Regions from separate parts of the Colwellia sp. BRX10-4 genome, predicted to be linked through region 1. Evidence: predicted binding sites of a transcription regulator. Region 1 holds the regulator's gene; each other region holds the start of a gene.
The links. The regulator FNR, encoded in region 1, switches genes on or off when oxygen is low (the NO sensors DNR and NnrR bind a similar motif). The targets are predictions, from matches to a motif close to TTGATCTAGATCAA.
Positions count from the first base shown of each region.

Region 2: a site for FNR is predicted at 1,416-1,429, ahead of H4J67_RS09810 (FeoA family protein). Genes of this name have one in related genera too.
Region 3: a site for FNR is predicted at 1,469-1,482, ahead of H4J67_RS17905 (GbsR/MarR family transcriptional regulator). Genes of this name have one in related genera too.

Region 1 covers NZ_JACGVZ010000022.1:29,823-33,112, reverse strand. The annotation lists gene ttcA (tRNA 2-thiocytidine(32) synthetase TtcA) at 1-277, opposite strand, end outside; gene uspE (universal stress protein UspE) at 389-1,315, opposite strand; gene fnr (fumarate/nitrate reduction transcriptional regulator Fnr) at 1,465-2,184, opposite strand; gene H4J67_RS15465 (sulfite exporter TauE/SafE family protein) at 2,223-2,900, opposite strand; gene ccoS (cbb3-type cytochrome oxidase assembly protein CcoS) at 2,906-3,118, opposite strand; gene H4J67_RS15455 (heavy metal translocating P-type ATPase) at 3,148-3,290, opposite strand, start outside.
Region 2 covers NZ_JACGVZ010000010.1:26,315-29,604, forward strand. The annotation lists gene H4J67_RS09800 (serine protease) at 1-327, opposite strand, end outside; gene H4J67_RS09805 (CBS domain-containing protein) at 469-891, shown strand; gene H4J67_RS09810 (FeoA family protein) at 1,511-1,735, shown strand; gene feoB (ferrous iron transport protein B) at 1,735-3,290, shown strand, end outside.
Region 3 covers NZ_JACGVZ010000032.1:15,661-18,950, reverse strand. The annotation lists gene H4J67_RS17910 (cytochrome ubiquinol oxidase subunit I) at 1-762, opposite strand, end outside; gene H4J67_RS17905 (GbsR/MarR family transcriptional regulator) at 875-1,420, opposite strand; gene H4J67_RS17900 (M17 family metallopeptidase) at 1,691-3,058, opposite strand; gene H4J67_RS17895 (S9 family peptidase) at 3,287-3,290, shown strand, end outside.

The DNA.
Region 1 (3,290 bases):
TATGTTCAGGAAAACCGGGTTGTTTTTGATCAAGATTAACGGCAACAATATCAAAATGAATAGGCGCTGATTCTTTTAACAACATTAAAATAGCCAGTAGGGCGTAACTGTCTTTACCACCTGATACGCACACCATTATTTTATCGCCATCTTCTATCATATTATATTGCGCGATAGCTTGGCCAACATGTCGTCTTAAGCGCTTCTCAAGTTTACTCAGCTGTATTTTTTGGCTGGGTGTTAAAGATGTTATTGGTGTCGCTGATTGAGCGCTCATAGTGTTCCCTAGAGATATTTAAAATAAAAAAGTATGAATTTTACGGCGCGTAGTATAGCAAAAAGCCAAGAAAACCCTCGGCTTTTTAATGGATATTTACATATTTCAATATTAAGCTAGTGGAGAGAGGTAACCATCAGGTTTTATCGCTAAAACATCACAGTTAAGGCGGTCAATGACATGCTCTGCAGTATTACCGATAAGTGCTGCTGAAATCCCTGTTCGACCTATAGTGCCTAACACGACTAATTCAGCATCAATGTGCTTAGAAATACTTTGAATAACATCTTCAGGTAAACCTTCTTTAACATGGGTATTTTTGAGTGGAATATTAAAGCTATTAGCATGGTCTTTCATCGCACTTTTGTGATGATTAAACATCGTGTCGTTATATTCAGAGGCGTTAAACTCTGGAATTTCAATGGCAATATTTACTGGTGTACCCGGATAAGAATTCACTAAGTGTACATTGGCTTTAATAAGTGAAGAAAACACTATTGATTCTTGGGTTAACTTATTATTGAGCGCTTTGTGCTCATCATCATCGCTACCAATATTGAGTGCGGTAAGTAAATTACCATTACTTGGCCAACTATGGTCTTTAACCAGTAATACTGGGCAGGGACATTTCCTTAAGATATGCCAATCTGTTGGTGTAAAAATCACCGACTTTAGCTTGTCATGTTGATGGGTGCCTTTGATGACAATATCGAAGTTTTCAGTCAGTACTTTTTTGATGATCTTTTCAAATGGACGATTATGCCAAATAATACAGGTATCTATGGTTATGTCTTCGTGATCAGTTTCTGCAATCTTTTCGTCTAACCATAGTTTACGATCATTAATAACCGATTGACGCATTGCTTCTCGCTCTTCACCAGAAAGCATGGTGGTCATTTCATAAGATAAATCATAAATAGTTAAAAATGCAGTAATCTGTCCGCCACTATGTCGTGCTAATTCAATCGCACGTTTCAACGCTTTTTGATTTTCAGTGGTTGGATCAATAACGGCTAATATTTTTTTATACTTATCCATAATATTTACTCCCTACTTATTAAATAATATTAATAATAGACCATAATTAATAGATATTATTTGCTTTAAATCATAATATTTCAATAAAAAAAATGCTTAACATCTTTAATGTTAAGCATTTATCTATAATTATTTAAAAAAGCGATAAACTATAGCGAAGCACACTCGTTAAGTTTAACCATATCAAGTATTGTAATGAGCTTTCCATCTACTGTGATTAATTCATTTTTTTGGAAACGATTTAACAACCTACTGATGGTTTCAACCGTTAAACCAATATAATTACCAATGTCACTGCGCGTCATCGTTAGGCGAAAATCTGTCAGTGACATACCGCGTGCATGATAGCGACTAGCTAAGGTTGAAATAAAAGTCGCTAAGCGTTGCTCAGCATTTTTGCGGTTAAGTAGCGTTAGCATTTCTTGATCGGCGCGGATCTCGGAACTCATCATGCGAAGAATTTGTTTTTTTAGCTTAGGCATCGTATTCGATAATGAATCTAAAGTATTGTAAGGTATCTCACAGACCATAGATGTTTCTAAGGCTTTTGCAAAACTAGGGTGCTCTGACTCAGCAATAGCATCAAAACCTAATAAATCACCCGCTAAATGAAAACCGGTAATTTGTTCTTCACCTTGTTCATTTACTGTAAATGTTTTGAATGTTCCAGAGCGAATAGCGTATAAAGCTTGCATTTTATCGCCATCTTGGAAAATTTGTTCGCCTTTATGGATAGGGCGTTTACGGTCAATAATACTGTCTAGTGTATCAAGTTCTTTATCATTTAAAGAGAAAGGTAAACACAGCTCGCTGATACTACAGTTTTGACAATGGATATGTTGAGATGTAGAACATGGCTTTTTATACATATTAACCTAAATGATTTATCCCTAATTTATCGATCATATTAAAACAATTGCTGATATGCAAACATTAAACTGTATGTACCATATGTAATTATCATTAGCGCCATTATTTTCTTGAATTTCGTATTAGTTAACAACGACTTTATACCAAAAGAGCCAAGTGAAAGACTTAACAAGGCTGGTAAAGTACCTAAACCAAAACTGGTCATTATTAGAGCGCCACTAAGAGCACTTCCACTGGCTAAGGACCAAGTTAATGTCGAGTAGACTAAACCACAGGGTAACCATCCCCAAATTGCTCCTAATGCTAGCGCTTGTTTAGCATTATTAATGGGAATAAACTTTTTACTTAACGGAGATAGATAGCGCCAAAGGAACTTACCTATTTTTTCAACTTTTGATAACCACATTAACCATTGGCCTAAATACAAGCCTAATAAAATTAAAAATACAGCTGCAAATAACCGAAAAAAACCTAATGGAACGCCAATGTTTTTGATGGCAATAGAACTACTAAATCCAACTATTGCTCCAATTAAGCTATAAGAAAAAATTCGGCCAACATTATATGCACCGACCAGCTTAAATTTATCGCAGCCTTGTTGTTGCGGCGATATAGCAGATGTTAACATCGTTGTTATGCCACCACACATACCGATACAATGTCCCGAACCTAACAAGCCGATGATGAATGCTGATAAATAATCAATACTCAACATGGTTATTATTTACTACCCGTATCATTTTTAGCTGTATTTTCGCTATGGGTTTCAGTGGTCTTTTTTGTGGTAATATTTTCATCTTCATCAAACAAGATACTCATCCCTTGTTTCTCTAAATCATCAAACTGCTCAGTCTTTACTGCCCAGAAAAACAAATAAATAGCGATAGAGGTTAGTATTATCGCTATGGGGATCAAAATATAAATAATGCTCATGGTTTTTATGCTCTATTATAAGTTTTCGTTTACTTTTTCAATAAACGTAATGAGTTAGTGATAACCAATATCGAACTAGCAGACATACCTATAACCGCTATATAGGGGGTAATGTAGCCTGAAACAGCAAGCGGCAATACGATAGCATTATAACCGAATGCCCAAAAATAAT
Region 2 (3,290 bases), on a different contig from region 1:
CGTTCTTTTTACTAAAGCTAGATCATTGATAACATCAACACTTTGTAAAGTAAGTGGCGCTTTTTTACCTTGGTGATCAAAAATTTCAATCGTGTACTTATTGGGATGACGCGCATAACCAGAAATAACGTGATAATTGGTCGCAATTAAACCGTCGGCACTAATTTGAAAACCAGATCCAATTGATGACTTTTCACCGCTGGCGATGTCTATAAGTCTTATTTGATAAAGTGACGGAGCAAGTTGTTTGAATATTTCTTCTGCTTGTTCGGTGGCATAACTTATTGTGCTAATACACAATAAAATTAAGGTAGTTAAACCTTTCATTTATATTCCTTATTTTGAGTCTTAGTTCATTGTGCCATTGTTAAGTTAATTGTCATCTATTATCCCCAAATAAAGTAAATTCTCTTTGTTGTTTGTCAATGTATTGTATAGTTAAGAATAAGGTGGATAAAAGGTAGCATAATGAAAATAGCCAGCATCATGACCAAAGCATTTGTTAGCGTCTCTTTGGACGATACGTTATTGACGATAAAAAATATTTTTAAATATGCTAATTTTCATCATTTACTGGTCGTTGATAATAAACAATTATCAGGGGTTATTTCAGACAGAGATCTTCTCAAAGCACTTAGTCCTAATATTGGCACTGCCGCCGAGCTCCCAAGAGATGCAGCAACCTTAAACAAGAAAGCGCATCAAATACTGAATCGCAAATTGATCACCTTAACGCCTAACGCTAATGTTTTTGATGCCATTGATATTTTTAATCAGACTAAAACATCATGTATTCCTATTGTTGATGAAAATAGCATTCCCGTTGGCATATTAACTTGGCGAGATATCATGAAAACGTTAGGAGATAAAAATGCAGAGCGACATAATTAAGTTAATAAGTTATTAACTATTGTCTGAGTTTCAAGCAATTATGTTGCTTAAAGTAAATCAGCCTGCAAAACAGTCGCTGGAAAAGTAACTGCCGTTAGTAGGTTCAATTAATCTGCTTTGAAAATAAGCTAGTTGTGCACTTTTTGCTTTTAACGCTAATCAGCTCTGTAACTAAGGTTTTTTGTTAAATAACGATTACCCTACTAAAATGTCTTATTTGACTTAGGTCAAGTAAGACATTTTTTATTGCGACATTATGTCGCACTTCACTGTTTTTACTTTGTTTTTACTTTGTTTTTATTGATTATAGCTAACACAATAGTATTAATTCTATTTGGCATACTCAAACAAGTAAGTGAAAAAACTATGACGTTTTCAATTAAACCCATTGCTTTAGCAATAAACTCTTCGCTATTTTTACCGAAGCTGTGTAGATAAATCCAGTTATATTTTTAATACGATTATATTGAAGGCTTGCTAAACTATTAAATTTTAAATCAAGTTTATAAGTAGATTAATTTAAGCTGATTTAGATCAATTACGCCGTTATATACGCTTGCTGAAAAGTTAATAGTAAAGTAGAATCAAATGATAATCATTATTATTTGAGTTGTTCTTTATGACCCTTTCACAATTGACGCGTACCCAACGAGCGGTGATCCGCACGTTGCCAACAAATTTCGATTTGACTTCAAAGTTAATCGAGCAGGGTTTTGCGTTAAAAACTGAGATATCATTAGCCCATAAAGCACCATTTAATGGGCCACTTGCCTTTCATCTCCATGGTACTAAAATTTGCTTAGCAACGAGTATTGCTCAACAAATAGGTATAGAAATCGTCTAATGTCACAAGCTTTACATTTGGCTCTAGTTGGCTTTGCCAATTCAGGAAAAAGCACGTTTTTTAATGCTCTAACGGGCGCAAAACAACAAACAGGAAACTGGACTGGCGTCACTGTAGCGACAAAACAGCAGCCCTTCTCATTTAATAATGCGCAAGTTTTACTTTCAGACTTACCCGGCGTTAGTTCTCTCGCCACTCGAACTGAACAAAGTAAAGACCTGACTATTACCCAAGATTTCCTCAAAAATAACGACATTGATTGTTTAATTAATGTCGTCGATGCGACGCAATTAAAGCGTCAGTTGTATTTAACGACTCAGCTACTTGAACTCGGTTTACCGGTATTATTGGTTATCAATAAATCTGATCGAAAAGAAGCGCAAACCGTTGATATAAATATTTTAGCAAAAGAACTTGGTTGTAAAGTTATTATTGCTAACAGCTTAGCTAAAGATACCTTAAAACAAGTAGAACAGGCTTTACTTGAATTACCTAAAGCAAGTGAACGTCCAAAAAAATTAATTTTATCAGCAGATATTGTCAATAAACTCGCTGATAAAAACTCAACTGAAGTGTTAATTGATCTTGAATGTGGCGCTTGTAATGATCAAGGTGGCTGTCAGCAAACTAATACAGATGCTATTAGTATTATGCAGGCGCGTTACGAATTTATTCAGCAGTTATTGATCGATGTTAAAAAGGATATACCGGCTTCCAAAAAAGCACCGGCAATAAGTTTAAGTGACCGCCTTGACCATTTTATCCTTCATCCTTGGTTAGGTGTGCCCGTTTTTCTTAGCATGATGTACTTATTGTTTATGTTTGCTATTAATGTGGGTAGCGCTTTTATCGACTTTTTTGATATTTTAGCCGGCGCTATTTTTGTCGATTACCCGCAAAGATTTTTATCAAGTTATGATTTACCTCAGTGGTTGCTAACCTTAATTGAAGGAGCTGGCTTAGGTATTCAAACGGTCGCGACTTTTATTCCAATCATCGCTTGTTTATTTATTGGCTTATCGATTTTAGAAAGCAGTGGATACCTAGCGCGTGCAGCGTTTGTGGTTGACAGTGCTATGCAAAAAATTGGTTTACCCGGTAAAGCTTTTGTCCCTTTAATTGTTGGTTTTGGTTGTACGGTTCCGGCTGTAATGTCGGCACGAATTCTTGACAGTGAGCGTGAACGTATCACCACTATAATGATGTCACCGTTTATGTCGTGTGGGGCACGTTTACCGGTATATGCTTTATTTGCTGCGGCATTTTTTCCTGATTCTGGGCAAAACTTAGTTTTCTTATTGTACTTAATCGGTATAGCGGCAGCACTATTTACAGGGTTTTTATTAAAGCACACCGTATTAATGGGCAAAAATTCTGTCAATATTATGGAATTACCGCTCTATGAAATACCTAAGCTTTCTTATCTCGTGCATCGTGTTTGGCAACGTACTCGGTCTTTTATTTTGGGGGCAGGTAAAACAATTGTCTTAGTGGTTTGTGTGCTTAACTTCTTTAACTCATTAGGTACTGATGGTCAATTTGGTCACCAAGACTC
Region 3 (3,290 bases), on a different contig from region 1:
CATGGCGGCAATTTTTTGTGGTTGATGTTCTAAGGTATTTAAACCATGCATATCACCTAACAATATCTGTACTGGTGCCAGTACTGCAGCGACTGTTAACGCTATTTTAAGCGTTAATTGTGGCGCTTTTTTGTTATCACCCTTGAGTAAGCGATAAGCACTTATACCGGCAACTAAAAATGCCGCCGTTAAACCAGAGGCAACCAGCATATGAGACAATTTGTAAGGGAATGACGGGTTGAAAATAATAGCAAACCAGTCAACGGGAAATGCGACACCATCGCGCATCTCATGACCTTGAGGCGTTTGCATCCAAGAGTTAAGTGCTAAGATCCAAAATGACGATAAACTGGTACCAAAAGCGACAATTAACGTTGATAATGTATGTACTCGAGCCGAAACTCGATTCATACCAAATAACATAATGCCTAAAAAACCAGCCTCTAAAAAGAAAGCAGTGAGTACTTCATAACCCAATAATGGTCCCGCTATATTACCGACTGTCTCCATAAATTTTGGCCAGTTAGTGCCAAATTGAAACGACATAGTAATACCGGTAACCACGCCTATTGCGAAGGTAAGGGCAAATATTTTGACCCAAAAACGGTAGGCTCGCATCCAGATAGGATCATTGGTTTGGTCAAAGCGTAATTTGAAATAAAACAAAAACCAGCTCAGTGCGATGGTTATTGTTGGAAACAGGATATGAAAGCTAATATTAGCGGCAAACTGGATGCGTGAAAGCATTAAGGTTTCTAACATGATTTACTCCATAAACCCTAGAAAACACGAATAGTATCAACGGGTTTAACGTTTAAAGTGACAATTTTTTACAACATTAATGTGTTAGCTTCAAAAAAGTCAAAGTAACAATTTAGTTTTTATTTAAAAGTTTATCTTTTATATCAATAACTTTACTGACACCGGCGCCAAGTTTCATTAATGTATTAAGCTTTTCTGGGCTCATACTTTGTAGTTCTGCCGCCCAATGGGTAATCGTTTCAAGTAGGTCATGCATCTCATGCATTTTTTGCTGTGCATATTGTTCTTGAGGGTTAGCGGGTTCATCTAAAAGGTTATCGCGTAATAGTGACAGGGTAGGGTCAACCTCACGTTTGCGACGTTCTTCAAAGACACGTATTGCCATTTCCCAAATAGACCCAGCCGGTGAGTAATATTCTTTGCGATCTTTGGGTTTATGTTGTACTTGAACTAAGCGCCAAGACTGTAATTCTTTAATACCCATACTGACATTACCGCGAGAAATGTTGAGGGCTTCTGATATTTGTAGCGCAGTGAGTGAATCATTGTGAATAATTAATAAACCATACATTTGACCAACGGTGCGGTTAAAGCCCCAGCGACTGCCCATTTCACCACAGTGCATAACGAACGATTCAATTTTAGCTGTCATAATCATAATTAAGTATTCTGAACTTTCAGTAATTTCTGAAAGTTTAAACCTTTGTTGATTTAGATCAAGTGTTATTTTGAATATTATGGCTTTTTTTTGATTGTTAAGTGAGTCACTCAGCTCGTGATAAAGCAAGGTGTTGTTAAGTGAGGTACCGACAGAAAAATGGGGAAAGTATTAATAAAAACTAGCTTTGGTAGCGACAGAAATTTATGAATAAATGCGGCGCAAAAGCACCGCAGTTATTAACTTTTATGGTGATGTGGTTTTAATTGGTTATTTATACTTAGCTTGTAAGTAATCAAATACGGCGCGAATACCGAAAGCTTCGCCGCCAAGGGGGCGCCCTGGTAAAGCTCTGATATTAAATGCCATCACATCAAAGTGAACCCAATCAGTCTCTTTTTTTACAAACTCTTGTAGATATAATGCCGCGGTAATTGCACCACCAAAGGGTATTGCGGCGCAATTGGTCATATCAGCAATAGAGCTTTTCAGTAAATCACCGTATGGGCTATAAAGCGGCATACGCCAGACCGGATCGCTAATTTTGCTGCCCGCTTGGGTAATACCTGCAGCAACTTCATCGCTTGTTGAGAAAAACCCTGGTAATTCTGTGCCTAAAGCAACACGCATTGCGCCAGTGAGGGTTGCAAAATCAATAATTAAATCAGGCTGTTCGGTGTCAGCTTCTGTTAGAGCATCACACAATACTAAGCGACCTTCTGCATCAGTGTTGTGAATTTCAACGGTAATACCTGCGCGTGTAGTAATAACATCACCAGGTCTTATGGCATTGCTTGACACGGCATTTTCTACCGCAGGAATGAGTACTCGTAAATTAATCGGTAGGTTATGCGACATAATTAATTGAGCTAATCCGAGGACATGTGCAGATCCGCCCATATCTTTTTTCATATTACGCATACCGGCAGCGGGTTTTAAGTCGAGACCACCACTGTCAAAGCAAACGCCTTTACCCACTAACGTTACTTTTGGGTGATGGCTATTACCCCAAGTTAAGTCAATTAAACGAGGTGCATGCGCACTCGCGCGACCAACGGCATGTATGGTTGGGTAATTTTGTTCGACAAGTTCATCACCAATAATTTGCTGAACTTGGCCGTGATACCTATCAGCCAAGTTTTGCGCACAGTCACCAAGATCTATTGGCATCATATCAGCTGCTGGCGTATTGACTAAGTCACGGACTAAAGTCGTTGCCTCGGCATATTTAATGGCACTGTCGACTATGGTTTGATTATTAACGGCTAAGCAGGGAAGCGGGGCATTATTTTTGTTTTTTGTTACATAACGATCGAATTTATAGGCGCCCATTAGCCATGAAAAACAGATGGCTTGTTGCTGTTCATCTGTCGCATGTAACAAATACTGACCAGGAGGAAGTTGCTTAATTAATTCGCCACAGGCAAAGAAGTGTCTGGCATCTTCAACAACAAATACTGCTAGCGACAACTCCCCTTGAGTATTAGGTAATAACGCTAAACCTTCAGCTTTATAATTAGTATTGGCTAACCATGCTTGGTTTTGCTGGGTTTGCTCGCTTAACCAGTCGTTATAGTTATTTTTGTTGATGATAAAAAGTGATGTACCTTTATCGTCGGCACGTAGTAACTGATTCATGAATTTCCTTAGGACGAATTGATTGGTTTTTATGTCTTGCTAGATTGTAACCTAAGCAAGATTAAGTTGAAGTGCTATCGGATGTTTCTGGCCTAATTATAAAGTAATTATTGCGACCTTAGGTGTTTTGTAAATAAAATGTTGATATAAAGACCAAAAAATTGAAATTACCTATGTTATGGTAAATTAGAATTTCAACTAAAGAAAAGGAATATCTAATTGAAACATATGC